One region of the Spirosoma jeollabukense genome, then DNA from elsewhere that is predicted to be linked to it. Evidence: riboswitches for the same ligand, from Rfam matches in the RefSeq annotation. Region 1 holds a riboswitch; each other region holds the start of a gene.
The links. A riboswitch is a leader RNA that binds a small molecule or an ion and turns the genes downstream of it on or off. The one in region 1 is predicted to bind cobalamin.

Region 2: linked by a shared signal. The riboswitch ahead of ACYVEA_RS25260 (hypothetical protein) and the one ahead of ACYVEA_RS16400 (TonB-dependent receptor plug domain-containing protein) in region 1 are both predicted to bind cobalamin.
Region 3: linked by a shared signal. The riboswitch ahead of ACYVEA_RS25305 (cobyrinate a,c-diamide synthase) and the one ahead of ACYVEA_RS16400 (TonB-dependent receptor plug domain-containing protein) in region 1 are both predicted to bind cobalamin.
Region 4: linked by a shared signal. The riboswitch ahead of ACYVEA_RS25375 (ABC transporter substrate-binding protein) and the one ahead of ACYVEA_RS16400 (TonB-dependent receptor plug domain-containing protein) in region 1 are both predicted to bind cobalamin.

Annotation. Positions count from the first base shown of each region.
Region 1 is NZ_BAAHAD010000003.1:534,389-542,561, reverse strand. Features, by position in the region: gene ACYVEA_RS16425 (PVC-type heme-binding CxxCH protein) at 1-77, opposite strand, end outside; gene ACYVEA_RS16420 (GlsB/YeaQ/YmgE family stress response membrane protein) at 279-515, shown strand; gene ACYVEA_RS16415 (GMC oxidoreductase) at 718-2,433, opposite strand; gene ACYVEA_RS16410 (gluconate 2-dehydrogenase subunit 3 family protein) at 2,506-3,036, opposite strand; gene ACYVEA_RS16405 (YncE family protein) at 3,334-4,392, opposite strand; gene ACYVEA_RS16400 (TonB-dependent receptor plug domain-containing protein) at 4,389-6,350, opposite strand; cobalamin riboswitch at 6,428-6,653, opposite strand; gene ACYVEA_RS16395 (SDR family oxidoreductase) at 6,787-7,557, shown strand; gene ACYVEA_RS16390 (sugar phosphate isomerase/epimerase family protein) at 7,554-8,173, opposite strand, start outside.
Region 2 is NZ_BAAHAD010000008.1:254,791-262,963, forward strand. Features, by position in the region: gene ACYVEA_RS25255 (TonB-dependent receptor plug domain-containing protein) at 79-2,280, opposite strand; gene ACYVEA_RS25260 (hypothetical protein) at 2,296-2,943, opposite strand; cobalamin riboswitch at 3,075-3,283, opposite strand; gene ACYVEA_RS25265 (ArsR/SmtB family transcription factor) at 3,321-3,650, opposite strand; gene ACYVEA_RS25270 (efflux RND transporter periplasmic adaptor subunit) at 3,859-4,959, shown strand; gene ACYVEA_RS25275 (efflux RND transporter permease subunit) at 4,996-8,067, shown strand.
Region 3 is NZ_BAAHAD010000008.1:266,235-274,407, reverse strand. Features, by position in the region: gene cobN (cobaltochelatase subunit CobN) at 1-3,485, opposite strand, end outside; gene ACYVEA_RS25305 (cobyrinate a,c-diamide synthase) at 3,490-4,848, opposite strand; cobalamin riboswitch at 4,991-5,195, opposite strand; gene ACYVEA_RS25300 (TonB-dependent receptor domain-containing protein) at 5,498-7,960, shown strand; gene ACYVEA_RS25295 (PepSY-associated TM helix domain-containing protein) at 8,116-8,173, shown strand, end outside.
Region 4 is NZ_BAAHAD010000008.1:284,810-292,982, forward strand. Features, by position in the region: gene cbiB (adenosylcobinamide-phosphate synthase CbiB) at 1-207, shown strand, start outside; gene ACYVEA_RS25365 (AAA family ATPase) at 207-782, shown strand; gene ACYVEA_RS25370 (alpha/beta hydrolase) at 837-1,652, shown strand; cobalamin riboswitch at 1,707-1,910, shown strand; gene ACYVEA_RS25375 (ABC transporter substrate-binding protein) at 1,941-3,167, shown strand; gene ACYVEA_RS25380 (iron chelate uptake ABC transporter family permease subunit) at 3,167-4,261, shown strand; gene ACYVEA_RS25385 (ABC transporter ATP-binding protein) at 4,258-5,280, shown strand; gene ACYVEA_RS25390 (cob(I)yrinic acid a,c-diamide adenosyltransferase) at 5,325-5,909, shown strand; gene ACYVEA_RS25395 (bifunctional adenosylcobinamide kinase/adenosylcobinamide-phosphate guanylyltransferase) at 5,906-6,418, shown strand; gene cobT (nicotinate-nucleotide--dimethylbenzimidazole phosphoribosyltransferase) at 6,415-7,443, shown strand; gene ACYVEA_RS25405 (adenosylcobinamide-GDP ribazoletransferase) at 7,445-8,173, shown strand, end outside.

The DNA of each region.
Region 1 (8,173 bases):
ACAACCAAACCGGCTGTGGAGAGGGCTATAGCCCGACGAAAAAATGTGGAGGGTTTAGCCTTACGGAAAGGTTTCATACGTTAGGACAGGCGAATAGGAGTTGATTATCAAATAGCAAAGACAGCATTACATACTAGGTTAAAACGACAAAGTTGGTAGTTTATACCCATCTCCGGCCAAAAATAGCAATCCATTTTTTCTTGCTATAATGCTAATTACGTACGTTTTACGTACCATTGCAGAGCCAGCCTGGCAAATCACCTAATCTTCTTACACATATGGGCTTCTTATATTCAATTTTACTCGGCGGAATCGCCGGTTACATCGCAAGTCGGCTTATGGACAGTCATAACTCGGCTATCGTTAATATTCTGCTTGGCATTGTAGGTGGTTTCGTTGGTGGTTTTGTTGCGAAGCGTCTGGGCAACGATCCGGAGAACGATGGATTATTTATGAATCTGCTAATTTCCGTAGTTGGAGCCGTTCTGCTAATTTTTGTTGGACGACTGTTCTAATCATTAGTTGTTTACTACGAAACTGCTCAGGTTCTACCCCTAAATCCCCTGAAGGTACTTTGTGCCTACTCAAACAAAGTCCCCTTCAGGGAATTTAGGGGTAGAACCGATTAGAAAAAAGTAAATCCTTAATAATCTGCTACGTAAAACGCCGGGTCGAATAAGTTTTCGACCCGGCGTTTTACGTAGTGAGGACTGGTAATTAAATAGTCTTTCGCTTCATTTCTTTCACGGCGAAATCGGCGGCACGGGCAGTCAAGGCCATGTAGGTCAGTGATGGATTGACGCAGGAAGCCGATACCATGCAGGCACCATCCGTGACAAACACATTATTGACACCATGAATCTGGTTATTCGCATTCAGCACCGACGTTTTAGGATCTTTACCCATGCGGGCGGTACCCATTTCGTGAATGGCCATGCCTAAGTATGAGCCATTATCGTAACTTTTCACGTTTTTCAGGCCCGATGCTTCCAGCATCTCTTTCGCATCGTTCATCATATCGACGCGCATTTTCTTCTCATTCTCTTTCAGCTCCGCATCAAATACGACCAGTGGCATGCCCCATTTATCTTTTTCGGTTTTGTGAAGATACATGCGGTTTTCGTAATACGGCAGCGTCTCACCGAAACCACCCAACCCCATTGTCCAGGGACCGGGCGTAGTGAGTTCATCTTTATAATCAGCCCCAAAACTCATTTCGGCGATGTTCCGCTGCCATCCCGTCCGGCTACCTCCACCCTGATACCCGAAACCGCGCAGATAATCGCGTTTGTCATTACCAATATTACGGTAGCGAGGTACGTAAATACCGTTGGCCCGGCGACCGATGTAGTATTTGTCCAGATCCCCTTCCCAGATCCCCGACGCGCCCGTGCGGAAATGGTGGTCCATCAGGTTGTGGCCCAACTGCTCAGAATCATTGCCCAACCCATTCGGGAAGCGGTTCGATTTTGAGTTCAGCAGAACAGCCGTTGATCCTAATGTACTGCCGCAAACGAAAACAACCTTGGCGAAATACTCTTTAGGCTGCATCGTAACGGCATCAACAATACGTACGCCTGTCGCCTGCTTTTTATTTTCGTCGTACATAATCTCCGTAACAACCGAATCAGGACGGAGGGTTAAGCGACCCGTTTTAGCCGCCGGAGGCAACGTACAGGACTGAGTGCTGAAGTAAGCGCCGTATGGGCAACCCAACGAACACTTGTTCCGGTACTGACACGGCGCGCGCCCAACGCCTAGTTGAGCTTCACCCGCTTTCGAGAGATTAGCCACCCGGCCAATGGTCATGACCCGACCAGGAAAATTCTTCTCAATACGTTTACGAACTTCTTTTTCCACGCAGTACATTTCCATCGGTGGCAGAAATTCGCTGTCGGGCAGTTGGGGCAAATTCAGTTTCTCGCCCGAAATACCGACAAACTTTTCGACGTAGGAATACCAGGGCGCTACGTCCTTGTACCGAATGGGCCAGTCAATGGCGATACCATCTTTGGCATTAGCTCCAAAGTCAATGTCGCTTAGCCGATACGATTGGCGTCCCCACATAATGGATTTACCACCAACGATATTGGGTCGGTACCAGTCGAACCGCTTATCCTCTTTGTAAAGAGCATCGGTATCCTTCATCCAGTACGTTTCGGTCATTTCGTTGTACGGATAATCACGTGCCAGTTTCGGATGCGACTCTTTCTGCGCCATCGTCAGCCGACCGTTATATTTCAATTGCCACGGATCTTTCATGGCATTTTCGTAGCCTGTTACGTGTTCGAGCTGGTGTCCTTTTTCGAGCATCAGCACCCGTAACCCTTTCTCGGTTAGCTCTTTGGAGGCCCAGCCGCCTGCTATTCCCGAGCCAATGACAATGGCATCGTAGGTTTGCTCTTTTACCGAATCAATATTGAGATAAGACATTACTTAAAGTCGATAGTTATTAGTCAGCAGTTGGCAGTCAATTACAAAATGATAGTTGGTAGCCACTTGGCATTAAAGTGCCCAGGTTTTTTGACCGGGTTTGAGGGGCATGCAGCCGTTAAATTGACCCGGCACCGGCAAGTATGCCAGCGCTTTTGTTGCGCCAATTTCGGAGGTGAAATAACCCGTGGTGGTCAACTCCTTCATCCGCAGAAAAAATGGCTTATCGGCGGTCATGGTCTGCTTAACCATTTCGTTTTTCTGAGCCGCGTCCAATTCCACAAATCCTTTGCCAAATTTCGTCTTGCTATCGGCATCCAGTTTGGCTAACCCAGCGTAGAATTTATCCTGATCCTCTTTGGGATAGCAATCCCGCATCACCCGAACGATGAATTTTTCGGCGCCAGCAGCTTTAGCACCTGGTGTGCTGGTTGTCGGAATAATTACATCAGCAACTTCGGCCAATAGGGCCTCCTGCTCAACCGTGACGGCCACGCTCGGGCCGAGGTTTGTTACGCGCCCCATAGCACCGGCCAGCGTGGGAGCCGACAGAATGCCGCCCATCATCAGGGCTGCCCGGTGTAAGGCTTCTCTACGTTTCATAGATTAGGAATGTAAAAGTGTTTTTAAACTCTAGTTGCAGAACGACTACGATACAATAACGTCAAGGAACCATCAATCATACCCTGGATCAGGAATTACTTATGAAAACATAGTGTCAAAAGATCAGTACATAGTCAAGGTTCTTTCTTCTCATAAAAATAGTCATTCTACCGAAATAAACAGCATTTTCCTACGTGTAAGGGCAGCTAAAAAGCGCCCAGATGAGATTGGCTCATCTGGGCGCTTTTTAGCTGCCCTCTCTGTACCGGGATAAAACCCAGTGTACCTATAAAAAATCTATCGGAAGTAAAATCCTGTTGGCGCAATTTCGGCTTTAACGGAGTCAATCAATGTTCCGCTTGATTCATAGCGTAAGACATACCCTGCCTGTGTATAGAGAAGCGGATTCTGACTGCCATAAATCTGCCGGGTCTGTGGGTCAATACCCAACGCACTGAATGAACGGGCAATAACCTGATTACCGGGCGTTGTCGTGGCGTCAATCGAAAGGTTATAGGTCTTACCATTTAGCGTATAATAAAACGATTTTCTATCGGTATTGATGATAACGGAAGCGGGCATGGCCGAAAAGGTCAATCGTTTGGCAACCAGACGGGTCAAAGGATCAATCTGCACCAGATCCTTGCCTGCCTGTAGCCATAGTTTCCCAGTAGCATCAAGGGCAATGGGCTCGGGCGTTGACCCAAAAGCAATACGTTGTTTTTCTGTATCCGTATTCAGATCAATGATTAACAGGGTTTTATCGCCACTGTAGGTAGTACTCCCGACAAACGCTTCCGTTCCAGACACAACCATTTTTTCAACGCCTTTCACGGCGGGTATTTTTTTGATAACCGTGCCTGTATTCAAATCCACGACGGCGATATAACCGGGATCTTTGTAAAACGTACCGGCGTTATAATCACCGGAAACGTCCCAGCAACTGATGTAAGCTTTGTTCAAACCGACCTGAATCACCTGACGCGGATTTTCGATATCCGGTGTTTTTAACGTAGCGCGGGACTTGAATGTACCCACCTCAACAATCTCGACCTTATCCTGACCCGTCGAACTATTATCGACCAGAATCAGCCCTTTACCATTAATTTCTGTGTAGCCCTGTATCCCGCCACTCAGGCCTAACGATGGATTTGCGGCCTGAAAAATATTAGTAGCTACTGTTTTACTGCTACGTGGCAAAAACGAGATCGTCCCGTTATTGCTGGAAAAACTACCCGAATTCAATATATATACGCCCGAATCATACGGAATTGGATCGGGATCGGAGGTTTTACAGTTCCAGACGCTTAGCGCCAACAGGCTAACGGCAATTGATTTTGTCAATTGATTTTTCATCGTGTATTAGTTGGAAAATTAATAATCAAGTTAAGCAGCCCGTTTCGTCCCGGCAGCGCATTTCGCTTCACACTAAACGCTAATGCATCGAATACGTTATTCACCTGTCCCTGAAGCCTGCCAGTTATAGAACCGACTTTCAGCGTACTCTCCAGAATGATATTCGTCAGTACGTTCCCCTTAAAAAACTGGCTATTGTCGAACGTAATATACAGCCGGGAGTTCGCCTGAGTTTGTACCGTCAGGCGCATCGGGCCACGTTGCACATACGTATTGAGTGTGCCGGTGTGCTCCGGTACGTAAGGCAATTGTTTCTCAACCACGTCCTGTGCATACGTATCATAGGCCCGCTTCTGTGACGACCGTGTCAGAGCGTATCCAAGGCGCAAACCCGCCCGCCAACCATTGCGGGCATAGGTAAGCGTAGTAGCCAGTTCGCCACCACGCGCTACGACTAATTGCAGGTTTTCAACGTGATAATTATCCGTAGGATTCCAGTACGTCCAATTGTCTACCCGGTTATGATAGGCAGTTGCTTCGGCGTTCAGGTTAAGGTGATCGGAGAAAACAATAGTTGCAGCTAATCCCGCTTCGGCATTCAGGCCACTTTCAGGAAGCAGGTTCGGATTGCCCAGGTCGATCCAATAGCGCTCGTTGAGCGTTGGTACGCGATAGCTGCGACTCACCGATCCTTTAGCCGTCAACGTAAACAGATCGTGTTGTATAACCTGGTATTCAGCGCCAAGCGATGGCGTAATGGGTGGATTAAAATGCGTTACGAAGGCTTGTCGAAGATTCGCTGAAATTAGCCAGCGAGTCGTCTGGAAACGTAGCAGCGCATATAAATCCCCCCGGTCTTCCTGAATTAACTGGCCGCCGTAGCCATCCGTTCGCGTTCGATAGTGCGACCACTCGCCCCCAACTCTCAAATTTAAGTGACTATTGATTTTAGTCTGCAACAAGCTAAACTCCCGCTCAACTCGGCCAATGAAACGATCCGTTGCCGTATGGCTGGGTTGTGAAAAATCGCCTTTGCCATAATCAATGACGTCACGAATCCACCCCAGGCGCAGGGTTGTCTGATCATTTTCATACGTAGCAAGCAGACGGGCTGACTGCGTACGGGTACGTTCACGAGCAATAGGGTCCTGGGGCGCAAGAGTCAGGTCATTATCGGTTAACCAGGCATTCACTGATAGCTGCTTACCACTTTTGTGCAGAAAATAAAGATCCTGCATGAATCCACGCTGGGCCGTGGCCGATTGTTCCATGAAATAATTGCGCCGTTCGGTATATGGGTAATCATTGTTAAACTTGTTCCGATAGGCAAATGTCTTCCCCGATAATTTCCAGTTCTGGCCCAACACCGAAGCGTATCGCATGCCCACCTGTGTGTTATTGTTTCGAAAGGAAGCCAGTTGCTGGCCAACGGTTACGTTAATACCCGGTTGCCAGACAGGACTGCTACCCAATAGCACACTCCCGCCCACAGCATCGGAGCCAACAACACTGGCTGAAGAACCGTACTGAACCGCCATCCGGTCGAAGCCAGCAACGGGAAGTGTCGAAAAATCCGTTTGGCCAAGGTTTGGCTGGTTGATATTGATGCCATTCCAGAGAACGGCAGTATGGTTGGCCGAGGTACCTCGAAACGAAACCGTCGCTAACTGACCGGGGCCGTAATTTTTAAACGCCAGTGGCGTATTGAACGCCAGCAGATCGGTTAGTGACCCAAATCGAAACTGAAGAAGCGTTGTTGAGTCGATACGTTGTAATTTCTGCCCCGCCAGAAATCGCTCGGGCGCGATGGCCCGCACCGTCACCAACGACAGCGATACAACTTGTCCTGTGTGCGGCTGGTCAGCCACCACCGTATCCGTTTGGGCGTAACTGATACGTCCATATAACAGGCTGACAAACAGACTTAAAACGAACCGCCAAAGGGTTTGCTTTCCCAATATCAATGAAAAATAACTGTACTCCAAAACGCTGGATTACCCAATCACTACGTTGACGCATTTCCTCCGAATGCGTTACTAACTGACAGTTATCGGCAGGTCTCCTGGCTTGTCTCATCGGCTCCGGCCTTCCCACGCTAGACTTAGCGCAGTGGCAATGTAGATTGACCCGATTTTGGTGAGAGACGTACAGTTGCGGGGACAGCTTTGTCATTTCGCCACATCTGTGGTTCGACAACTTCCCTTTTAAGCCACGAAAGCTGCTATGAAACAGTATCAGGCACCGAAAACTCAGGACAAAGGTAGATGAATTCGTGGAGTATTGTCACGTGTTCAGTCAAGAGTATTGATGGAAACCTATGCAACGACGACTATGGTATGATTGCTATTACTATTTTTAGCCTACGCTACGTTTATAGTCATTACCAAAAACTCCATGAATCAATCACTCTGGTCGCTGAGCGGCCAATATGCCCTTGTAACAGGTGGCACAAAAGGCATCGGCGAAGCCATCGTTCGTCAATTTCTCGATCTCGGGGCGGCCGTTTTCATTGTGGCCCGCGATGATGAACGTTTGCAGCAACAATTAACCACGTATCAACAGCAGGGTCATACGGTAGCAGGCCTTGCTGCCGACATCAGCCAACCGGACGTAGCCAATCAGGTTATTGAGGTTGTAAAAGCAACTTGGGGCAGACTGGACATTTTGGTCAACAACGCCGGAACCAACATCCGAAAGCCCACCGTCGATTACAGCTCAGCCGAGTATGAGCACATTTTGAATACGAATCTTCGCTCGGCCTATGAACTGAGTCAGAGAGCCCACCCTCTTTTGAAAGCGTCGGGTAACGGGAAGATTGTTTTTGTTTCGTCGGTATCCGGGCTAGCGCATACTAGCAGTGGTTCGCTTTATGGCATGACCAAAGCCGCGATGCTGCAACTCACGCGTAATCTGGCCGTTGAATGGGCGTCGGATGGCATCCGGGTAAATGCCGTAGCGCCCTGGTACATCAATACACCGCTAGCCACGCCCGTGCTAACGAATCCCGAAAAATTAGCGGGTATCCTGAAACGAACCCCCATGAATCGCATCGGCGAAGCTGATGAAGTGGCCTCTGTCGTGTCTTTTTTGAGTATGCCGGCATCGGGCTACGTCACTGGCCAAACGATTTCTGTGGATGGTGGTTTGATGGCCTGGGCGTTTTAAAGGCCGGCCACCATCTCTTTCATCTTCGTCATGGCCGTTTTCGTGACGGTCATCGCATCCTGCGCATAGTAATTTTTGTTGAATACTTCCAGCGACAGCACAATAGGCTGATCAGTACGTTTGATGAGTTTCAACGTATCGCGAATGGGGGCAACTCCATCACCGGGAAACACCCGGTCGGCATCGGTTATTTTTTCGCGGGTAAAATCGGCGGTGTAATCGTTGACGTGAAATACTTCAATAGCCGGTTTACCCACCAATGGCAAACTAACCGAACCTGAACCGCCTTTGTAGAGATGATAAATATCCAGCAACACCCGAGCCGACGGGTGGCCGCTTTCGATAGCAACAAACATAACTTCTCCCAGGCGACTCAAATTGGGAGAAAAGCCCCATAATTCTAATTGAGGTACAACGCCCGTTTTGTCGCCCAACTCCAGAATAGCCCGGTAGCGTTCGGCAGCTTTATACAAATCGATTTTAGGGCTACCAGGGGTTTGAGCACCTATAGGCGGGGTAGCTACGCGCTTACAACCTACCTCGGCCAGCATCCCCATCTCACCCTTAAGTTGCTCAAGTCCCTTAGTGCGAGCAGCCTCATCGTCTATAATCCAGG
Region 2 (8,173 bases), on a different contig from region 1:
AACAGGGGAGGGGTGAGAACTCGGCAGTGTTAGTAGCCCCTCCCCTTAGTTCAAGGGGAGGGGTGGGGTGAATTCAACTCAAAACGCCACCGCATACCGCACTGATACCGCTCGACCCGGCAGGTTATACCCCCGCTTTTCAAAGTAGTTTTCATCCGTTAAGTTATTGACTTGCAGGGTCATCGTGTGCCGCTTGGCCAGGTTGAACGAAGCGGAGAAGTCCAGGGCCATATAACTCGGATATTCGATTTCGGGGCTGGCGACATCTGTAAAATCGGTGTCTTTGCGCGTACCAACGTAGCGGCCCGATAAGCGCATTCGTAACCAGTTAAGATTATCGTATTCTAACCCATAATTGACGTTTGTTTTCGCTACGTTGGCAATGTCCCGCTCACTGCGCGACGCATCCGTTCCGACAATAATTTCGGTTGCGCTGAACATCGACGTAGCATTGGCAAAGGCCCGAAGCGAGTAACGATAGGTTACCAACGCACCAAAGTCATAGGCCACTTCCGTTTCCAGACCCCGAATGTCGGAGTCGGCGGCATTGACGTAGCCCGTGCGCGACACGATCACATCTTTGTTAGGTAACACCTCATTGACGGTCGAAACCACGCGGGCAATCCGGTTTTGGACGTGCGTGGAGAAATACGTTACGTTCGCTGAAAGACCCATTTGAGGTTTGCTGAAACTCAGGCCCAAATCCCAACCCAGGCTACTTTCATTGGTCAGGTTTGGATTGCCTTCAATAATGGAAATTTTTCCCGCTGTCGTTCGGATTTCGGAATACCCCGCCACGCTGAAGGCATCCGGCGTTACGAATGCCCGGCCAACGGTTCCTTTCAGGCGTACCGATTGGAGCAGTTGATAACTCAGCCCCAGACTTGGACTCACAAACGGATTCGTTTTTTTACCGCCCTGATACGTAGTGAGTAGGGGCGTATCTTTCACATCAAACGTAATGTTATCGTAGCGAATACCCGGTTGAATAGTCAACCGATTGACCGTCAAAAGCAATTGGGCGTAGAAGGCCGATGAAATCAGGGCATAGTTGGGTTGAGCAGGTGCCCGTTCTGTCGTGTCATTCGTCCACCGACGGCTCCGGGTCGATGCATTCAGGTAATCGTACCCTACGATCAGCGAATGACGCCCGAGCTGCCAGACGTCTTTGAGTTGAATGCCCTGCCAGTCATTCGTTGTCTGGGTTGACCGGTATGGTACAATGGGTTTTCCTGATACGTTGGTTGTGAGGTTGTTGGTCGCTTCTTCGGCCGTAAAAACGGTTAGACTGGGCCGGTGCTGACCAACTTCACCCGTTAGTGAGGCTTCTCCTGTATTCCGATCAACATCTTTGCTGCTAGCTTCAGTAGTGCCATACGTAATATCGCCCGGCGATTCCACGTCGCGTGCCTGAAAGCGTTCGCCCCGCACATCAACCCGCCATTTGTTGCTCCATTGATACCCTACACGTAGGGCGCCGGAGTAATAATGCATCTGGGTGAAGGGGCGTGTCTGCCCATCGCTTTTAGATTCATCAACGGTTTCGGCTGGTTTATTGGCGTAGTTACGCTGGGACGTAGTGAAGCCAAAGGCATTCCGCAGGAGGTTGTCTTTCCCGATTTTATAGTCGCCCGCCCGTTCGAAATAGGCGAAGGAGAGATCATAATCCAATCCTTTCGTTAGGTTGCCGCCCACGTTCATACCCGCTTGAACAGTCTTGAAACTGCCGTATTCCAGAAATCCCATCCCCCGCGTTTCGCCCCTTGATCGGCGGGTTATTACGTTAATGACGCCCCCCATTGCCTGTGAGCCGTATAATGACGACGCGGGGCCTTTCAGGACTTCAATTCGGTCGACGCCGTTGAGGTTGATGAGCGACAAATTAGTCGCCCCCGCCGGACGCCCGTTAATCAGCAATAACGTACGCTGATTCAAACCTGAAAACTGTGGCCGAAATCCTCGAATGCCAATGCCCGACGAAAGACTTGGGTATTGGATAACATTTACTGAAGCCGTTTTTTTGACAATGTCCGTCAGGTCATAGGCCGGTGTCAGCGCCATGTCCTGTTGGGAAATAATATCCATTTTCTGCGGCAGAATTTCTTTGCGCGTCTCGTAGCGGGTTGCTGTCACGACCACGGGATCGAGGGCGCGTTCCCGCGTGGAGTCGGGCGTGATACGTTGCCCACTTGCGGTTGAACAGGTAGCGAACAGGCTGACAGATGTCAGAGCGGTAAACCAGAGAATAGGTATAAACTTCTGGTAAATAAGATGTTGCATGAAATTGGGTAGTGACTAAGAGGGGAAAATTTCGAGGAATGTGTATAGGCCGATGGCAATTGAAAAGGCACCTACTACGTAGTTGATAGTGCGCAGGGCAGCTTGCCATTTTACGACGACCTTATTCAGGGAGAAAGCCAGTAGACATCCGTAGAGGGTCATGGCGACAATAATACCCAGACTTTGCAGCACGATAATCCAGACGGCCGTCGAGGCATCGCGGGCGGCAAGGGTCAGCGCCAGGGTGCAGGCGCCACCCGTACCCGCCAGGCCATGCACCATGCCCACCCAAAATGACCGGCTCAACGTAGTAGATTGCGTCGGGTGCGCATGAGACTTTGCCCGGGTGAAATTTCGCCGGATGGCGACAACACCCAGCCAGATCATGAGTGGGCCAACGGCCAGTTCCACCTGGGCGGCAATGTTGAGTGAAAGCGTTGATTTAAGCAGTAAAATAAGGCATGCGAACAGCACCAGCGTAAACGAATGGCCCAGCGCCCAATGCGATGATCGCCAGACAACCCGGCCGAGATGTCGACCGGTCGATACCCGATTCGTTTTATCTTTTTCGGACGCCAACACCGAAACGGCCGCCATATGGTCAGGCTCAAAGGAGTGCTGAACGCCAAGCAGTAATGAATCCAGTAAAAGAGGGTTAATCATTCGTTTGCGCCTTCTGGTTGGAAATGCCTGTGGTAGAGGCCGGTAACCGACGGGAAACGACAAACGGAGATAGGGGCTACAAAACGCAGCCTGCCCTGGGTCTCCGTTTGCTTTTCTTCCCGAAAGCAAACCGGATATCATGTCGACAGGCAGGTCTTCTGGCTCGTTCAGTTTTGACGCCTTCCCATTCCTTCTGGAAGAACAGTGGCACTACGTGTCAAAACCCCTTTGTGAACATACAGCAGCGGGAACTGCTCCGATTAGAACCGATTACCTGGTTCGATGGATTCCCTTTTAAGCACTTCGGATGAGGAAGTGCACCCATTGACGGGGCAAAAGTAGTCTTTTTAGGCAGAAATCGCTGATAAAATCAGTAATTAGGCTTCCTCGGCCATCGAATACGTAGTAGCGGCTTTCAGTACGGAGTCTAACACGCCGGGAAATTTTTCCTCTAGTTCGTGCTGGCGAAGCGACGTCAAACTCTGAGTGCCTTCGGTGCGGATATGAATAATGCCAGCCTCGCGCAACACCCGCAGGTGGTGCGACATGGTCGATTTAGCCACGGGCGACGGAATGGCCCCGCAGGGTGACTCGCTCGTCAGCTTTGCCAGACACTGCACAAAATTAAGCCGCACCGGATCACTTAGCGCGTGTAATACGCCGGTTAAGGTAATCTGATCTGTTGTGGGGTGCTGGTACGTCTTCATAATCTATTCCGTCTGCTGCTTGTCATGCTGTTGCCAAACCGAAAAAGGAGTAGCTACAGTAATTGCTACCACAACAATCGGACGCGTTAAAATAATTCAATAGATTTTAATCTTGATGAACCATCCCGCAAGCCACCTTGTTCGATACCCATAAAACAATTTAAGTTCGATAGTTGTAGAACAATAAAATAATACAACCATTAATACCATGAAACCGATCAGAAATCGAACAAAATCAGTTATCGCCGGGGGCATTGCACTGGCTTTCGCGCTTTTCTTCATTACACCAAAATTGTTCTCCAAAAAAGCCGACCCATCGGCAGAAAAGGCCGCAGCCGCGCCACCATCCGATAATAAGGCCGCAACGGGTGTTGTCGCTTCGGATGCTTTCGTGGTGAAACGCGAAACGATCACCGATGAACTCCAGACAACGGGAACCATCGCGGCCAATCAGGAAGTCGATCTGGTGAGTGAGGTGGCTCGGAAACTCGTTCGGGTATATGCTCGGGAAGGCAGCTACGTTAGTCAGGGAACCTTGCTGTATAAACTGGATGACGCTGATTTGCTGGCTAAAAAACACCGGGTAGCGCTCCAGGCAAAGCTCGCCCAACTGGATGAAAAACGGTTCCGTGAACTCCTGGCAACCGAAGCGGTCAATCAGCAGGAATATGACAAGGTGCTGACCAACCTCAACGTACTGCAGGCTGAAATGGCGATGATCGATGTGGACCTAGCCAAAACCGAGATCCGGGCACCGTTCGCCGGAAAACTGGGCCTGAAACGGGTAGACGTTGGCGCCTACGTAACGCCGTCTACGGTGCTGAGTTCGTTCGATGATGTTAGCCGAGTGGAGGTTAATTTCACCATTCCCGAAAAATATGCATCCGACGTTCGGCCGGGGCAGGCTATTCAGTTTACGACCGAAAACAGCAATCAGCCGTTTGTCGGGAAGGTTACGGCTACCGAACCCAAGATGGAATCCAACACGCGGAGTCTGCTGGTGAAGGCCATTAGTGAAAACAAAGGGGGCAAACTCGTGCCTGGTTCATCGGCTAAAATCGCCTTTGCGCTGCACGTAGCACAGGATGGCATCCTGATTCCGACAGAAGCCCTGATTCCCACGGCCAAAGGCTATTCATTATTCCGGCTCAACCACGGCAAGGCCGAACGTCGCGACGTGAAAACCGGTAGCCGCACCAAAGGAACGGTTCAGATTCTGGACGGTCTTTCCATCGGCGATACGTTGCTGACAACCAATTTACTACGTCTCGATACGGGTGTTCCTGTCACGGTGTCTACGGTCGAATAGTTGACGTCTCTTTTATCGATTTAAAAAATTACTCACATGAGTTTAGCGGGAATTAGTATTCAGCGGCCAGTATTGGCCGGGGTACTCTCGGTATTGATTATATTATTTGGTTTCGTTGGGCTTACGTATCTGGGCATCCGGGAATATCCCGTCACTGATTCGCCCATCGTCACCGTCACCACGACATATCCGGGAGCCAGCCCCGACGTGATTGCCTACCAGATTACCAAACCGCTGGAAGAGTCGATTGGTGAAGCCAACGGCATTCGTACCATCTCGTCCGTTTCGCGGGAAGCCGCCAGCGTAATTACGGTTGAGTTCAACCTCGACGCCGATCTGGAAGCAGCTGCCAACGACGTACGCGATAAAGTGACCAAAGCCCGGCGGCTGTTGCCCGGCGATGTTGATCCGCCCATCGTGGAGAAGGCAAACAGTGGTGATATCGTGATTTTCATGGCGGTGGAAAGCAAAACGCGGAGCATTCTGGAAGTCAGCAATATCGCGTCTACAGTCATCAAAGAGCGGATGCAAACCATTCCGGGCGTAAAACGGGTGGGTATCGCGGGCGAGAAAAAATACGCCATGCGCCTGCGAATCGACCCGGCCAAACTGGCGGCTTATCAGTTGACACCCTCCGATATTGAGCAGGCACTACGTAAAGAAAACGTGGATTTGCCATCGGGTCGGATTGAAGGAGACCGGAACGAACTGACCGTTCGGACGCTGGGCCGACTGACGAAAGAGGACGATTTCAACAACATGATCCTCAAGCAGGAGGGCAGCAGCATTATTCGGTTCAGAGACATTGGTTATGCCGAATTAGGGGCTGAAAATGAACGCACGGCGATCCTGAACAGCCTGAAAGGAAACTCGCCAACGATCGGCGTTTTTGTCGAACCACAGCGGGGCGCCAATGCCGTAGCGATTGCCGATGAATTTTACCGCCGACTGAAAGAACTGCGAAAGGAAATTCCCGCCGACTATCAATTAACGATTGGGAAAGACTTTACCGAGCCGATTCGGGATTCGATTTCCGAAGTGGAAGAAACGCTGTTCGTGGCCTTCGGGCTGGTGATTCTAATCCTCTTCCTGTTCCTGCGCGACTGGCGCTCGACCATCATTCCGGTTGTGGCGATTCCGGTGTCCATCGTGTCGGCTTTTTTCATCATGTACGTGGCTGGCTATTCCATCAATATCCTGACGCTGTTAGCGTTAGTGCTGGCGATTGGGCTGGTGGTCGATGATGCCATTGTGGTGCTGGAAAACATCTACGCCAAAGTGGAAGAAGGCATGTCGCCGTTGCAGGCTGCGTTCAAAGGATCGTCGGAGATTTATTTCGCCGTTATTTCCACGACCATTACGTTAGCCGCCGTTTTCCTGCCGATTCTATTTCTGCCGGGTGTAACGGGTAAGCTGTTTCAGGAATTCGCCGTGGTGGTGGCTGGTTCGGTACTCGTATCGGCGTTTGTCGCCTTGACGCTTTCGCCGATGATGAGTGCCTACCTGCTGAAACGGCAGGAAAGACCAAACTGGCTCTACCGGACAACCGAACCGTATTTTGTCGCGTTGAACCGGGGCTACGAAAAATCGCTGGGCTGGTTTCTGACGTACCGCTGGGTCGCTTTCCCAACGCTGGCCGTTACGTTCGGATTGATCTACTTCATTGGTAAGCAGTTGCCCTCGGAATTGGCTCCTCTGGAAGACCGTTCGCAGATCAGCCTGGCGGTGGTTGCGCCGGAAGGGTCGTCATACGAGTACACGGAGAAGTACATGAAGGAGATTGCCCAATTTTCGGTCGATTCGACAAAAGGGTTATTTCAGACGTATTCGATTCTGGCCCTGACGTTTGGCCCGCCTGCACCGGTGAACATAGCCATTCAAAATACCTTCCTCAAAAAAGCCGATGAACGAACGACAACCCAGGCCGATGTCTTTGCGACTTATTCCAAAAACGCTCAGAATTTTAGGGGCGTCATGGTATTTCCGGTTCAACCGCCAACCATCGGCAGTCGATTTGGTCAGGCGCAACCCGTTCAATACGTATTGCAGGCGCCGAATCTGGCCGCTATAACGGAGGTGCTGCCCCAATTCATGGCCGAAGCGGGTAAAAGCCCGGTTCTTCGGTTTGCCGATTCGGATTTGAAAGTGAACAAACCCGAACTGGTGCTGAGTATCAACCGCAGTAAAGCCGCTGAGTTGGGAATTTCGGTGGCTGAAATCGCCCGCGGGTTACAATTAGCGCTTAGTGGTCAGCGGTACGGGTACTTCATCTACAATGACCGTCAATATGAGGTAATAGGGCAGTTGCAGAAGCAGGATCGCGATACGCCTTACGACCTGAAAGCGATGTATGTACGCACCCGAACCGGGGAGGTTGTCTCGCTGGATAATCTGGTTTCGTTCAAGGAAAGCATCAGTCCGGCGGCTATCTATCGCTACGATCAATCGATTTCGGCGACGGTTTCGGCCGGATTGGCACCGGGAAAAACCATTGGGGACGGTGTCGCAGAAATGAACCGGATTGCTCAGAAAGTCTTGCCGCCAACTATTAAAACGTCGCTGGCGGGTGAATCGCGCGACTTTGCCGAAAGTTCATCGAGTCTGTTGTTTGCGTTCGTGTTCGCCCTGATCCTGATTTACTTGGTGCTGGCGGCTCAGTTCGAAAGCCTGGTCGATCCGTTTATCATTCTGCTTACCGTGCCGATGGCGATGACGGGGGCCCTGCTCAGCCTGTGGCTTTTTGGTCAGACGCTGAATATTTTCAGCCAGATCGGGATTATTACCCTCATCGGGCTGATCACCAAAAACGGTATCCTGATCGTGGAATTTGCCAACCAGAGCAAAGAGCAGGGATTGAGTCCGCTGGAAGCTGCCAAAGTGGCCGCTGCGTCCCGGTTCCGGCCCATTCTGATGACGAGTCTCGCGATGATCTTCGGTACCATTCCAATTGCGCTCACCGAAAACAGCCGCAATTCGCTCGGCACTGTCATTGTTGGCGGCCTCTTGTTCGCTGGCTTCCTCACACTTTACATCATCCCGGCGGTGTATTCCTACTTTTCCAGAGTTCACAAACACGCTGAAGTTGCGGAACTAGAAGAAGTACAATAAGCAACTGATGTAGGCTCACAACACCGGGTTGAAATCCGGTGCAAGTGACAAAATTTGATGCATTGCGCCGGGTTTCAACCCGGTGTTTTGATACCCAAAATTCAAC
Region 3 (8,173 bases), on a different contig from region 1:
ACAAAATTCTGCTCCAATGGTTCATCAAGGGCCAGCACGCGCTGGACACCATCATCCAGTAAATCAATCAGATGCGGAAACGCATCCCGAAAAAAGCCACTGATGCGCGTTGTTACGTCAATCCGGGGGCGCCCTAACTCCTCCAGCGAAATCACCTCCACGTCGACCACCCGGCGACTTTCGACCTGCCACACCGGACGAACGCCCAGTAAGGCCATAATTTCTGCTACGTCATCGCCATTGGTGCGCATGGCGCTGGTTCCCCAAATGCTGATCCCGACGCTTTCTGGATATGTACCGGTTTCTTTCACATGCCGGGCGAGAACTTCGCGGGCGAGTTGCTGCCCCACTTCCCAGGCGGCCTGCGACGGCAACGCACGCGGATCGACCGCATAGAAGTTACGCCCCGTTGGCAGAATGTGCGCCATGCCGCGCGTGGGTGCGCCACTTGGCCCGGCAGGAATATACCCACCCGAAAGCCCGTGCAGCAGGTTCGTAATTTCCTCATCGGTGCGGGCCAGATTGGGCAGGAGTTGCTCACACACGAACATCAGCACCTGTCGAATTCCAGCCAGTCCTTCCCCAGTCGGCGCTACGTTAAACGTCTCAAACAAGACCGGATCAATACGTTTTGCCTGAAATCGATGCTGTTGCAAAATCCGAAACAGGTGGTTACTCAACTCATCAATGACTTCCAGTGCGTCGGCTCCAGTCACGACCGGACGACCCGCTAATTCAATAAACTGCTGTGGTACTGATACTAGCCTCTGGCCTTTCTGCGTTTGCAGCGTTGGCAAATCAAATTCGAAAAGGGTCGCTATCTCAGTCTGTAATCCGGGCACTGATACGTTCGGCAGGCGAGTTAACGACTGTAGCATATCGACCAGCGCGTCACCAGTGGGCATTTCGCCAAGTGTATGCAAACCATTACGTATCTGCGCGGCACCAAGTTCGCAGAGGTAACCGTCGATGTCTTCGATCAGGTGGGCAATGTCTTTGCCATCCATTTCAGTCAGGCTCACGGGCACTCCCTCCGGCGTCATGTCGTCGTCCCAATCGTGTTTATGGTCGCCATGATCACGTTGCAGCATGACCGACAGATCTTTGTCCAGATTGGTTTGCTTGATAAGAGTCCATATCTGTCGCTGAAGCAGGGGCAATTTGGCCGGATCGAGCGTTTCGACCTGATAGTATTCATCTACCAACTGCGTCAGTTGCGCCAGTTCGCCGTAGCTGTCCGCCGACGTCATGGGGGGCGTCAGGTGATCGATCACGACCGCATGCGCCCGCCGTTTCGCCTGTGCCCCTTCGCCCGGATCGTTGATGATGAAGGGATAAAATAAGGGTAGATCGCCCAGAAACGCGTCCGGAAAACAGGTTGATGACAAACCGATGCCTTTTCCCGGCAGCCATTCCAGCGTACCATGCTTGCCCACATGAACTATGGCGTCGGCTTTCCAGTCGTCACGCAACCAGCGATAGAGCGCATAATAGTGATGGGTCGGTGGCAAATCGGGTTGATGGTAAATAGCGTCGGGGTCCATGCCATAACCACGCGGAGGCTGCAAGGCGACGAACGCATTCCCCAGGTCCAGACCGGCCAGCGCAATTTGACCGTTATGCACGTAGGTTTCGCCGGGCGGTGGCCCCCACTGTTTCAGAATTTTAGCCTGTAAAATGTCGGGCAAATCCGCAAACCAGTGGGCATACTGAGCAGTCGATACGTGCCCGGCGGCATTCGCCAGTTGCTCCGGGGTCAGGTACGTTTGGTCGTAGGAACAGCGGTCGATTAGCTCGTGAATAAGAGCGGTGCCGCTTTCGGGAAGGTTCTCGATTCGATACCCTTCGGCCTGCATGGCGTGCAGCATGTTCATCAATGACGCCGGAGCATCCAGCCCTACCGCGTTGCCAATCTGCGAGGCTTTTGTGTTGGAATCGGTAAAAATGAACGCGATACGTTTCTGACTATTCGGCAAGCGTCGCAAGCGGGCGAAACGTACTGCCAGTCCGGTTACGCGCTCAATCCGGTCGTCAACGGGTTCGTAGCCCTTTGTCGCCCGATCTTTCTCCTTGAATGAAATCGGGACGGTGATAATCCGTCCGTCGAATTCGGGAATCGCTACGTTCATGGCCGTGTCCAGCGGATTCAGTCCCCGACTCGACGACTCCCACGGGCCACGTCCCATGCCGCTGGTAATCGTCTGAAAGATAGGTACGTTCAACCGCATCAATGCCACTGACGAACCAGAATCTTCGCCCATTGGCCTGACGTCTGTCATGGCAAACGAAATGGTATTGATCAGATTATCAATGGCAATGCCTCCCCGTTCGGGCGTGAAGAACTGAAAGGCGAACGGTTCGTTTGTTTCGGGATCGACGGTTTTGAGCGAGGATGTAAAAACGGGCAATGCATTGACATCTTTATCTTCCAGCGAACGAACCAAGGCATCAATAAAGGCCATATTTCCGCTAATCCAGTGCGACCGATAGAACGTAATACCAACGGTTGGCTGGTCGGGATTATGCCGTTGCACCCAATCCGACAGGTCTGCGTTTTCGGGCAGATCGGGATGGTAGATGCCGTGCTCGGGTAGCTGAATAGGCGCATCCGACCCGAAGCCCGTCATCAGCAAATGATCGGACAGGAAGTACAGTAGTGAGTTAAGGTTCTGGTAACCACCCGCCTGAACGTAGGCCAGCGTATCATGCAGAATAGCGGGCGAAACCGTCGAAGCAGCCGCAAACTCGGGGTTCAGATCGCCCGTACCGCTGATCACGATGAGGTGCTGGCCTTTCTCATTCGCCCGACGAACCAGTTCGTGGAAGCCCGGCACGCTGCTCGGCCGACCGTGGATACGTAGCACGATGATCTGGGCTGCGCCAATTTCCCGGTCCAGCAACTGTGCCATTTGTGCTTCACTCCTGATCGCCAGTAAACTGATTCCCGACGTTTTCGGAAAGTCGTCCGGTAAACCCTGCAGGACAAGACTCAACGTCAGCAAATCGGTGTCGGCGTGGGTCAGAAACACGATGCCGCCCGATGGCGTGGCCGTCTGACCAAGTTGCGTGGCTATTTCCGAACCTTTCCAGGTGTAAAACTGAAAGACGTACTCCGACAATTCGGCGGGGGGAACCAGAAATCCGTCGGCAGCAATCATGCTTTCGATATAGTCGAAAATCGCGATTACTTGCCAGTCGCTGTTGATCGACTGGAACCAGACCGAATTACCGTCGAACAGCAACGTAACGACATTGGCCAGCGTGCAGGGACCGAGGCAACCGCCTTTGGTCATGTGCACTACGTTCCGGATTTTGCGCCGTAGCCATTCCGTTTTGTACAGATCGACCGGCACGGCGGCAAAACCCCGATCCGTTCGGCCGCAGCAACAGGCATTATAGCAATAGGACAAATGCCCCCGTCGCTGAACAAGATTAATGGCTTTTCCGTCGGGCCGCATCACCCGCTGGCGTTTGATTTCAGTCATACTTTTACATCGTAACGTAACGTTTGTCAACAGATTTGGCCGACAGCAATTGTTGGATAAATTCCGGTTTATCGCCCCAATACACATGCAGATACGAGGCAAAGGTGTTTTGCACTCGGTATAACTTCGTCTCAACGGGCACTCCTTTCGCGTTTGTCACCGATGCGACGGACGGCTGCACGTTACGTTCTTCTAAGGTTGAATAGTGAAATTCATGGCCTTTCAGCGTCAGTTCATCCCACTGAATAATCCGGTAACCGAGTGTCATTCTGGGCGCGAGCATCGACGTAGTGGTATCCAATGCGCCAACCATCGAAAACGAGTTTCCGTCAGCATCCGTAATCGACTGGCCCAGATACATCAGGCCACCGCATTCAGCATAGGCCAACCCGTCCGACTGACAATACGCTCGAATGCTCTCCTGCATGGAAACATTCTGGCTCAAGGCTTCGGCATTAAGTTCGGGGTAGCCGCCGGGTAGGTACAGAAAATCCGTTTGGGGAAGAACCGCATCGTGTAACGGACTGAAAAAAGTAACCTTGCCAAACCGAGTCAGCACGTCTATATTTTGGTGGTACATAAACGTAAATGCCTCATCACGAGCAATGGAAATCCTGATAGGCGCAGCGCGGGGCAACGAACGAGGTACGTATCGAATTGGAGTCAGCTCTGTGCGGGTAATTTCCAGAAGTCGATCGATATCAATGGTTTTTGGAATCGCTTCGGCAATGGTCTGGATAATGGTTTCATAGTGTGTCTCGTCCGAAATATGCAGGCCCAGATGCCGCGACGGAATGGCAAATGCGGGATTGGCCGGAAAATAGCCTAATGCTTCGACGCCCACATCGGCGCAGGCTTCGGCTAAAAAGCGATAATGCGATTCTGTGTTGACGAAGTTGAAAATAGCCCCGACGAGGTTAATGCCTTTGTAGAAATTCTTGAATCCATACAGCAACGGCGCGACTGAATAGGCCATCGCCTTTGCATTGATAACCAGCACAACCGGACTATTCAGTAACTCGGCAATGGCCGCACTGCTCCCCTGCATCCGGTCCGCTCCATCGAACAAACCCATCACCCCTTCCGTCACCGCCACATCGGCAGAACCAGCGTACTGCGCATAAACCTCCGCTACGTGTTGTTCGGCCGCCATGAACGTATCGAGATTGATGCTTGGGGTGCCAGCCGCTGTGGTATGATGCATCTTATCAATGTAATCCGGCCCGCATTTAAACGGCTGTACCCGCAAGCCCCGATTCGCCAAAGCACGTAGCACCCCCAGCGTCAGCGTGGTTTTGCCGGAACCACTGGATGGTGCGGCAATCAGGAAGTGGGATTTGAAGATGGGTTGATCGCTTGTCACCTCAATAAACTGATTTAGGCTGAATCTGGGTTGCTTCCAGCACTAACGAGTGAGAGGACGGACAGGATAGGCGTACCAACGGGCTAAAATGATCCCTGAAGACTAATACCACCCAACTTGACCATGCCTCAAAACGCGAAAGCATTGTCAACAAAAAAAGGCAGGTCTCCTGGCTTGTAACATCTCTGCCAACCTTCCCAGCCCGGCAAATCGGACCAGTGGACGTACCCGGCGATGACTCGCCCCGGCAGAAATTTCAGCGTTACTTACAGTTGCGCGACAGCTCGTGACTCACACACGATTCCCTATTAATTGCAGCGAAGCAAACCCTTCTCTGTTGGAGAAACAAATATAACTATCGGGCGAAGATACCACTTTTGGCGCTATCCACTCAGCAAAACGTAGTAAAGCGTAAACAACCCTTATATAGCTAGTCATCATATCAGCCAACGCTTTCAAGGAATTGCCTGACGGATATAGGAAATTTTATAGCTATCTAGACAATTGGGCCGTCAACTTTGCTGTCAGAAAAAACAAGACAATACAAACTTTCCGTATCACTTTACCTGAAAATCATGCAAACTACTTGCGTGGTTTCCTGTTTATATAGTCATTTGCATTTTTATAATTAGTCTAAATAAGAGTGAAAATGGTTAAGTATTTACAATTCCTGTTGATCGTTGCCACGTTCGTTACCTTTCCTTTACTCACGAATGCCCAGCAAGTGGCTACGGTACGAGGGAAAATCCTGACGTCTGATGGCAACCCGGCGGAGTATGTTACAGTCGTCCTGAAAGGAAAAGGCCAGGGTGCCATTACCAATGGCAAAGGCGAATATGCAATTACCAGGGTAAAAGAGGGTTCATATACAGTGCTGGTTTCGGCGATCGGCCTGCGCTCTGAGGAGAAAACCGTAACGGTTTCCGGAAGGGAAACAGCACCGGTTGATTTTACCTTGTCGGAGAACACGGCTCAGTTGACGGAAGTCATTATTCGGGCGGGTAAACTGAATCGATTTGCGGCTAAAAGCAGCGACGACGTGGGCAAAATGCCTTTGAGAAACCTGGAAAATCCGCAGGTTTATAACACCATCGGCAAAGAATTACTGTCTGAACAGCTGGTCTTTTCGGTGGATGACGCCATGCGGAATGCACCCGGTCTTCAGAAAATGTGGGATGCCACGGGACGCGCGGGCGACGGTGGCAGTTTCTACAATACGCGTGGGTTTATTGTGCAGAGTCAGCTCCGAAACGGGCTTGCCGGTAACGTAACGAGTACCATTGATGCGGCCAATCTGGAAAAACTGGAAGTTATCAAAGGGCCATCGGCTACGTTGTTTGGGAGCACATTGACATCATACGGTGGCTTAATTAACCGCATTACTAAAAAACCATACGACACCTTTGGGGGAGAAATCACCTACGCGGGTGGCAGCTACGGGTTCAACCGGGTGAGCGCCGATGTCAACGCACCTATCGACAAGGCAAAACAGCTACTTTTCCGCCTGAATACGGCCTTCAATTACGAAGGTACGTTCCAGACACAGGGGTTTTCCAGAACCTTCGCCGTGGCGCCAAGCCTGTCGTATAAAGTCAACGATCGCTTAACTCTCCTAGCAGACGCCGAGTTGTTTCAGGGACGTAACATAGGCAAGCAAATTCTCTTCTTTTATTATCCCGCAGCCGCGCTGGGTGCTTCACGGGCCGACCAGCTGAACGTCGATTATCAAAATTCGTACATGGGGAGCGGCCTTGAGCAGACCTCAAGAAGCGTCAATTTATTTGGCAAGGTGACGTACAAAATGTCGTCGACTTTTACCTCGACAACCAATTTTACCCACAGCAGCAGTTTCTCAAACGGTTTTGGTCCTTATTTCTATTTGATGCCCGATGCCGCGATTACCGGCAACGCGGCTGATGCCGGAAAAGCGAACTACCTGGCCCGAGCCGATCAATCGACGAACCATAGCACCAATCGGGTTTTTGAAATCCAGCAGAATTTCAACGGCGATTTCAAAATCGGCGCCATGCGCAACCGCATCGTTTTAGGGCTGGATTACCTACGTATAAATTCGGATCAGCACTTTTTTGGTAGCCAGCTCGACGTCGTGCCCCTCAATGTGCCGGGTTATGATTACAGCCGGTTCAATGGCCCCCGGATGGACTCGCTCTACGCCAGCGGTCCACCCCAGTTTACGTATCCGCTTATCAACAAATCCAATACGTACAGCGCGTTTGTATCGGATGTGCTGAACCTGACGGATCGCTTAAGCATACTGGCAGCATTACGGGTCGATAAGTTTCAGAACCAGGGTGGATCGGTGGGCAGCGACATCGTTACGTCATACAACCAGACCGCTTTATCGCCCAAGTTCGGCCTTGTTTTTCAACCGATTAAAGATCGCGTTTCGCTGTTTGCCAATTACCAGAACAGCTTCAATAACAAGGGCGTCTACAACGCCTACGACGTAACGGCACCGGACAGTATTGCCCGAAAAGTTGCCAAGCTGGAGCAGGCAAACCAGTTTGAAGCGGGGGTTAAACTCGATGCGTTTAGCGGTAAATTGACGACCACGATCAGCTATTACAATATCAAAGTGAAAGACATCCTCCGCACCGATCCTAACCCGCTGGCAGCCGCCCGGTTTGCCCAAACGCAGGATGGAACGCAGTTGAGCAAAGGGATTGAACTGGACGTCATTGCCAACCCGTTCAACGGATTTAATATCATTGCGGGATTCAGCTACAATGATTCCAAACTGGTGAACGCCGATGCTGACGTAGCGGGTCGTCGGCCAACTACTGCCTCCTCGCCTTACCTGGCCAACCTGTGGCTCAGCTACCGGTTGCGTGATTACACAATCAAAGGCCTAGGCTTCGGTTTCGGCGGCAACTACGCCAGCGACAACAAAATCCTGAACAGTGTTAGCCAGGGCGTCTTTATCCTGCCCGCCTACACGGTTTTGAACGCAACCGCTTTTTATGAGCAGAAAAAATTCAGAATCTCGGCAAAGGTGGATAACCTCACCAACCAGCACTACTGGATTGGCTACACGACGATGAATCCGCAAAAACTGAGAAGCGTTGTCGGTAGCATCAGTTATAAGTTTTAAGTAAGTGCCTGTCAAAACCCCTAAACCGCATCGGCGGACCGCCCCTGAAGGGGACTTTGCTTGCGAATAGATAAAGTCCCCTTCAGGGGCGGTCCGCCGATGCGGTTTAGGGGTTTTGACAGATTCTGTATAATCGAAGAGTAAACAAGACTGCCATGAGTACGACAAAAGGAGTTAAAACGTGGTTTCAGATTCACAAATGGACTAGCCTGA
Region 4 (8,173 bases), on a different contig from region 1:
CCCGAAGCGGCTTTAGCGGGAATCCTCAACTGCCGATTTGGCGGCCCAAACGTCTACCACGGCGTGCTGGTCGAAAAGCCGTTTATTGGCGAACAGGAGCGAATCATTGAACCTGACGAAATCAATCGGGTCAGCACCATCAATCAACTAAGCTGTTTAGTTATGGTGCTTGGGATTTGTGGCCTCTATCTTTTACTACGTGTCTGATGCATAAGTTTATTATTTCCGGTGGCCCCGGTGCCGGTAAAAGTACCTTGCTCAACGCGTTGCGAGACAAGGGATTTTGTTGCGTAGACGAAGTGTCGCGGCAGTTGATTCAGCAGGAAGTAGCCGCCGGTAGTCATTGCCTTCCGTGGGTGGATCTTTCCTGCTTTGCCCGAATGGCGCTGGATCGTATGATTCGTGATTTTGAAAAAGCGTCAGATAATGAGGAGGTTACGTTTTTTGATCGGGCCATTCCAGATATTATTGCCTATTTGAGAATTGGGGATTTGCCCGTTGGTAAAATCTATTATCAGGCTGTTAAGCAGTATGCCTATCAGCCACAGGTTTTCATGGCTCCGCCCTGGGAGGCTATTTATGTTAACGATAACGAACGCTGGCAGACCTTCGCCGAAGCTACTGCATTACATCAGGCACTGGTAACCACGTATCGATCACTCGGGTTTGAGATCATTGAACTTCCCCTTGTTTCGGTTAGCGAACGGGTTGAGTTTGTAGAGAAGGCGATTGCTCCATGGGTAGAACGTAGCAACCAGGAAGATTTAACTTTTCTTAAGTAATGGCTTGTCTACCATTGTCTTACTTTTGGTTTTCACCATATCAGACGTGAGACAATGAATAAAGTCAAAAGGACAAAATGGCTAGGGGCAGGGTTGATGCTGTTCATTTTTTGTTATGCAGGAAGCTACTTGTTCTTATACTCCGCCAGACCAGAGCAGGCAAATCGCTATCGATCCAGTTCACTTCCTTCTGATTACAAATTTAGTTTTGAGCAACCGTTTGAGGAACTGACTATTAAAACCCCCCAGGGAGGTTTGTTGAATGCGCTCCTTTTCAAAGCTTCCCAATCGAAAGGGGTGGTCTGTTTTTGGAAAGGTAATGGCGGCACGCTTGAAAATTGGGGGAAAATGGCACCTGAATTTCTCAGATTTCACTATGATGTACTCATCACAGATTACCGACAACATGGTAAAAGCAGAGGAGCCATTACGTTAGCAAACTTTTACAGTGACGCACAAGCCGTTTATGACTCGCTGAAACTGCGTTATTCGGAAGATAAGATCATTATCATCGGTTATTCGCTGGGCGGACGGGTTGCGGCTCATTTGGCGGCCACTAACAGGCCGAAGTTGACCCTGTTAATTGATCCTGCTTCGCAGGGGGGCGACTTCAGCGACCGCGTTGCCGATGTTGTCTATTTCCCATTCCCCTCTGTCACCGATTTTGTTTTTCCAACCGAAAAGGATGTGCAACAGACCCGGCGGCCGGTTGTTGTGGTGAGCACTGAAAATAAGCATAGTCTGGCCTATCAATTGAACCGTTCGCTGGCTGAAAAAGACCACTTTGTGGTCATCCCCGGTGCCAGTCACCAAACCATTTTGACGCATCAGGTAACCGCGCGACTTATTGCTCAATTGCTGAAATCCTAACCCACCGCAGCGGCCAATATCATCTCCACTTTTTTAAAGCCCACAAATCGTAGTAATTTTGACGGCTATAAAGGTAGTAATGCGGGCCAACCCTGGCCTATATTACTCGAAAAGGGAATGCCGGTGTAAGTCCGGAACAGTCTCCGCTGCTGTAACTCCGTAAAAATGACCGACATACATGTGCCACTGTTTCTTTGGAAATGGGAAGGTCGTCGGTTTTGGGGAAGTCAGAAGACCTGCCTTTATAAACATACACAAACAGCTTTCGGAGGAAAAGCTCGTATACTAATGACGATACAAACAATCCCCTTTCCACGGGCGGAGCAGAAAAGCCGTATCTGGCCGATGCTACGTTCCTCCTTTTTCTTTTTAGCCATTCCCTGGCTTTTTCTTGGCTGTAGTGCATCGGCTACGTTATCTGAGCAGGCCGAGTCTCCCCAAACCCAGAAAGAATACGTTGGTGAAAAGGTTGTCATTCATCACGCCAAAGGCTTTTCAATCAAGTACTTCACGAATTATAAAGTTGTTACGATTGTCAGTCCGTTTGAAAAAACAGCCGATACGGTTCGTTACGCCCTCGTTCAGCGTGGCACGGCTCACCCAAAAGGATTTTCCAGCCATCAGATCATCGAAATCCCGATACGTAACCTGGTGGCGATGTCATCTATGCACGTAGGACTGGTCGGCTTTCTGGAGGCTGAGGACGTACTGGTTGGGTTAGGCGATCTGAAATACGTTTCGTCGCCGAAAGTGATCGAGCGTATCAGGGCGGGTAAAATTGCCGAGCTAGGCAAAGGGCAGTCCATTAATGAGGAAAAGCTAATCACGATGCACCCCGATTTACTGATGGCGATGGGGAGCCCCGTTGCCCGGATGGATCGATATGCAACGGTGAACGAAGCGGGCGTGCCCGTCCTGATCAATTCGGAATGGGTTGAGACAACACCGCTGGGCCGGGCCGAGTGGGTGAAATTAATGGCGGCTTTGCTCAACAAAGAGAAAGAAGTCAATCAAAAATTCGCCCAGGTCGAGAAGGAATACAACCGACTAACGGCGCTGACACGCAATGTGTCGCCCAAACCCAGCCTGATTAGCGGCATCAATTCCAAAGATGCCTGGTTCGTACCCGACGGAGACAGCTACATGACCAAGTTTTTTCAGGATGCGGGTGGTACATACCACTGGAGCAAAACCAAGGCCACCGGAAGTTTACCGCTGAATTTTGAAGCTGTTTATCCTATTGCATTAAATGCTGATTTCTGGCTCAACGTGGGTATCGGCAACCTGGAGTCCAAGCAGGATATTCTGGCAAAGGACGCCCGCTACGCTGATTTCAAGGCTTTTAAAGCTGGACGGATCTACAGCTATGGCAAACAGATAAACGAGCGCGGTTCCAACGCGTTCTGGGAGTCTGGCGCGGTGAATCCGCAACTCATTTTGGCCGATCTGATAAAAATCCTGCATCCGGATTTGCTACCGAAGCACGAACTGGTCTATTACAAGCAAATCAAGTGATGAATGTATCAACTTCTTCACTTGCCGATGAGCAGGTGCCCCAGCCATCCTGGCGCCAGCGTAATCGATTGGTCATTGTAGCACTTTTTGGTTTGGTCATCCTCTTTTTTCTGTTGGATATCACGCTGGGTTCGGTACGTATTCCACTGAAAGAAGTAGCCAGGATCGTTTTTGAAGGTGAATCCGAGAATCGGGCGTGGCTGTACATCGTTCAGAAAATACGACTACCCAAAGCCATTACGGCTATTTTGGTGGGCTGTGGCCTGTCGGTAAGCGGGTTACAGATGCAAACGTTGTTCCGGAATCCGCTGGCGGGCCCGGCCGAGCTGGGCATTACGGCCGGAGCGGGCTTGGGTGTGGCCGTCGTGATGCTGGGCGGAGGTGGGAGTGCGAGTTTGTACGCCATCCGGGAGTTGGGCGTTTCGGGAAGCTGGCTACTGGTGCTCATGGCCTCGCTCGGCGCTGCGCTGGTTTTGCTACTGGTTCTGCTCATTGCCGGACGATTGCGGGATAACGTAGTGCTCCTGATTGTGGGCGTCATGGTGGGCACAATTACTGTTTCGCTGATCAGCATCTGGCAGTATTTCAGCCAACCCGAACAACTTCAGGAATATTTACTCTGGACATTCGGGTCGCTCGGCGGAGTCGTGCAGGCTCATCTTTACGTTCTTTCGGGGGTCGTCATCGTCGGTTTGCTGCTGGCGTTTGTGTCTTCCAAAGCGCTGAACGCCCTACTGTTAGGCGAAAATTACGCCCGTAGCATGGGCCTGACAGTAGGTCGGTCAAGGCTGATTATCCTACTTAGTACCAGCCTGTTAACTGGAAGTATAACGGCGTTTTGCGGACCGATCGGCTTTGTCGGCATTGCTGTCCCGCACATCACCCGGTCCCTGCTCGGCACGTCCGACCACCGGATTCTGATTCCCACTACGTGTCTGGTCGGCACAATACTGCTGCTGGTTTGTGACAGCATTGCGCAATTACCGGGTACCGGCGCTGTCTTGCCAATCAATATCGTTACGTCGCTGCTGGGAGCACCCGTCGTCATCTGGATCATCGTCAGTCGGAACAACCTTCGCTCCTCATTCTCATGAACGAAACGCTGCCGTTGCTCTCTGCCCGTGCGCTGACTATCGGGTATTCGTCCAGTAATCAGTCGGTTATTCCTATTTCACATTCGCTGAATCTGGACTTGTGGCCGGGAAAAATGGTGTGTTTGTTAGGACCAAACGGCGCGGGGAAATCAACGCTGATGCGAACCCTGGCCGGGCTTCAGCCGACACTGGCCGGAACGGTTACAATTGCCGGAAAACCGATGCAGACGTTAGCTCCGGTCGAATTGGCTCAGCAGTTAAGCCTGGTTCTGACCGAACGGGTTGAAGCGGGTAATCTGACTGTTTCAGAACTGGTTGCGCTAGGTCGAACACCGTATACGGGCTGGCTGGGAACCTTAACTCAACAAGATAAAGAGCGGGTGGACTGGGCAATGGACGTGACGGAAACGGTGGATTTCCGACAACGGCGGTTGCATCAACTGAGCGACGGTGAACGGCAGAAGGTGATGCTGGCCCGCGCGCTGGCTCAGGATACGCCGTTGATCTTACTGGACGAACCTACCGCCCATCTGGACTTGCCTAACCGGGTGGAAATGATGCGGTTACTGCACCAACTGGCCCGAAAAACGGGTAAAGCCATTCTCCTGTCAACGCACGAACTTGACCTGGCCTTGCAAGCCGCCGATCAGTTGTGGCTCATTCGGCAGACTGGCGAGATGAATACGGGTGTTCCCGAAGATCTGGTTCTGAACGGCACGTTTGAAGCCGCTTTTGCTAAAAATGGGTTCCACTTTGACCGGACAACGGGCACATTTGCCATGCACAACGAAGCTAGTGGGCCGCCAATTTCTCTTGATGGCACGGGAAGTCTGGCGTTCTGGACACGCCGGGCGTTGCAGCGTGAAGGCTTTGTGATCGACGCATCGGATACCGCCATTTGCCAGATTGAAACCCTGGACGTAGCCGGAAATTCACACTGGGTCCTTACCCGAAATAAGATACGTACTGACTACACCACCCTGGCCGACGTACTGACTGCATTGCAGGAGTTGACATAGGTTTCGGCTGATTTATAGCTTATTACCTTACAATCACAGATTCGATGAAAATATACACGAAGAAAGGCGATAAAGGAACCACAGGACTGTTTGGCGGGAGCCGGGTTGATAAAGACGACGTGCGCGTGGAGTGCATCGGCACGCTGGACGAAGCAAATTCGACGATTGGGTTGCTACGGGTCAAGCTGGGGAATGACCACGAATGGCAGGCGAATCTGCACAAAGTTCAGAAAGACATGATGGACATGATGTCGCACCTGGCCCGGCCGTCTGACGCCAAAAAGGAAAACAAGAATCCAATGCCCGAAGATGGTGCCGAATTCTGTGAAACCTGGATTGACGACCTCGAAGCCGCCATGTCGTCGCCCTCGGATTATTTTTTGTTGCCGGGCGGGAATGAGATTTCGGCCTTGTGCCACGTCGTGCGGACGCAGATGCGCCGGGGCGAACGGCGATTGACATCTTTACGTAAAACCGATGCGGTTCACGAAGCCATTCCAGCGTACATCAACCGGTTGTCCGATTTGTTTTTCACGCTGGCCCGCGCCGAAATGGACAAAGCCGGAGTCGCCGAAGAAAAGTGGCAACTATTTCTCTATAAACGATTTAAGAACGAAGGTGTCGAATGATTATTTACATTTCGGGGGGGGCACGTAGCGGCAAAAGTCGGTTCGCGCAGGAGCGGGCGCTGCAACTGAGCGCGGAGCCCGTCTACGTAGCAACGGCCAAAATCTGGGACGACGATTTCGCCGAACGGGTGCAACGGCATCGGGAAGAACGTGGCCCGGAATGGACGACCTACGAAGCCGAGCGGAATTTGTACCAGCTTCCGCTAGAAAACAGAGTCGTCGTCATCGACTGCGTGACGCTCTGGCTGACGAATTTGTTTATAGCATTCGACAGTACTATCGATTTATCGCTGGCCGCTTTCAAAGCAGAAATCGACGCGATTCGGGCATTGTCAGGCACATTTATCATTATCTCCAACGAGATTGGGATGGGTCTTCATGCCGAAACGGCCATCGGGCGGAAATTTACCGACCTGCAAGGGTGGGCCAATCAATACGTAGCAACCCAGGCCGACGAAGCCATATTTATGGTTTCCGGATTGCCTCTATACTTGAAAAATAACGCATGAACGTACCCATACAACCCATCCTTCGGCAGCAAATTCAGGACAAGATCAACAACAAAACAAAGCCATTGGGTGCTTTGGGCAAACTGGAAGAAGTGGCACTGCAAATTGCGCTGATTCAGCAAACGGAATCGCCACAACTGGTTAATCCTCATCTGGTTGTGTTTGCGGCCAGTCATGGCATTGCCCGCGAAGGCGTCAGTGCTTATCCGTCCGAAGTGACGTATCAAATGGTGCTGAATTTCCTTCAGGGCGGGGCCGCAATCAATGTGTTCACCCGGCAGCACGGCATCAGGCTATGGCTCGTTGACGCCGGTGTTGACCATGATTTCGAGCCAACTGATACGTTGATCAATGCGAAAATCAACTACGGCACCCAAAGCTTTTTAAGTCAGCCCGCCATGACGGCCGACGAATGCCAGCGGTGTATCGAAAAAGGTCGGGAACTGGTGCGGCAAATTCAGCAAACGGGTTGTAATGTCGTCGGCTTTGGCGAAATGGGCATTGGCAATACATCGTCGGCTTCGGTTTTGATGAGCAAACTGCTGAATATTCCTATCGACGAATGTGTTGGCAGAGGGACGGGCCTCACCGACGAGCAATATGACTATAAAGTGTCGCTGCTTGGTCAGGCCTTAATGTATCATCATACCATAGGCCCTGATGTCAGGGGGATTTTGCAAACGTTCGGCGGTTTTGACATCGCTATGATGTGCGGGGCATTTCTGGAAGCCGCCGAGCAACGAATGGTGGTCATGGTTGATGGATTTATTGCGTCGGTGGCCTTTCTATGTGCGTTCAAGCTGAATCCGTCCGTAAAAGAAAATGCGGTTTTCTGCCATCAGTCCGGTGAAAAAGGCCATGCTCGTTTACTTGTTGAGTTGGGAGCAGAACCTCTATTACAGTTGAACATGCGCCTTGGTGAGGGCACGGGTTGCGCCGTGGCCTATCCGTTGTTACAAAGTGCAGTGGGGTTTCTTAACGAAATGGCCTCGTTCGAGAGCGCCAGCGTGAGTCGTAACGACTGACATGAAAGACGAACTCCGGTTATTTTTCACGGCTATCCAGTTTTATACGCGGCTGCCCGTTCCGCACTGGGTCGGCTATTCGGAAACGGCGCTGAATCAGGCGACGCGTTACTTTCCCCTGATTGGCTGGTTGGTGGGATTGCTGACGGGAGTTGCCTGGTTAGCAGGAACGTATCTGGTTGATGCGCCGACCGGATTAGTGATTGCCATGATTGCATCCGTTCTGATAACGGGTGCTTTCCACGAAGATGGTTTTGCTGACGTGTGTGATGGTTTCGGTGGGGGCTGGACGAAAGAAAAAATTCTGGAAATCATGAAAGACAGCCGCCTTGGTACCTATGGTATGGTCGGGATTGGGTTGCTGTTAAGCCTGAAATTTTCTGTGTTACTACATCTGGCTCCGGGTTTGTTGAGTCAACCACTGGTTCTCCTTTTGCTGCTAACTAGCGCCCACTCATTAAGTCGGTTTATGGCGGCTACGTTCATTTTTACGCATCCATACGCCCGCGATTCGGCGGATAGTAAAGCCAAGCCGGTTGCTCAGGCGGGTACCATCACTACGTTGCTGATAGCGGGTTTAGGGGCGCTTATTCCACTTCTAGGGTTGACTTTTATAACAGGAGAGCCACTTCTGCTGATGAGTGTTTTACCAATGCATGGCCTGAAAGTCTATTTAGGCCGGTATTTTACGAAGTGGATTGGGGGCTATACCGGCGATTGCCTGGGGGCT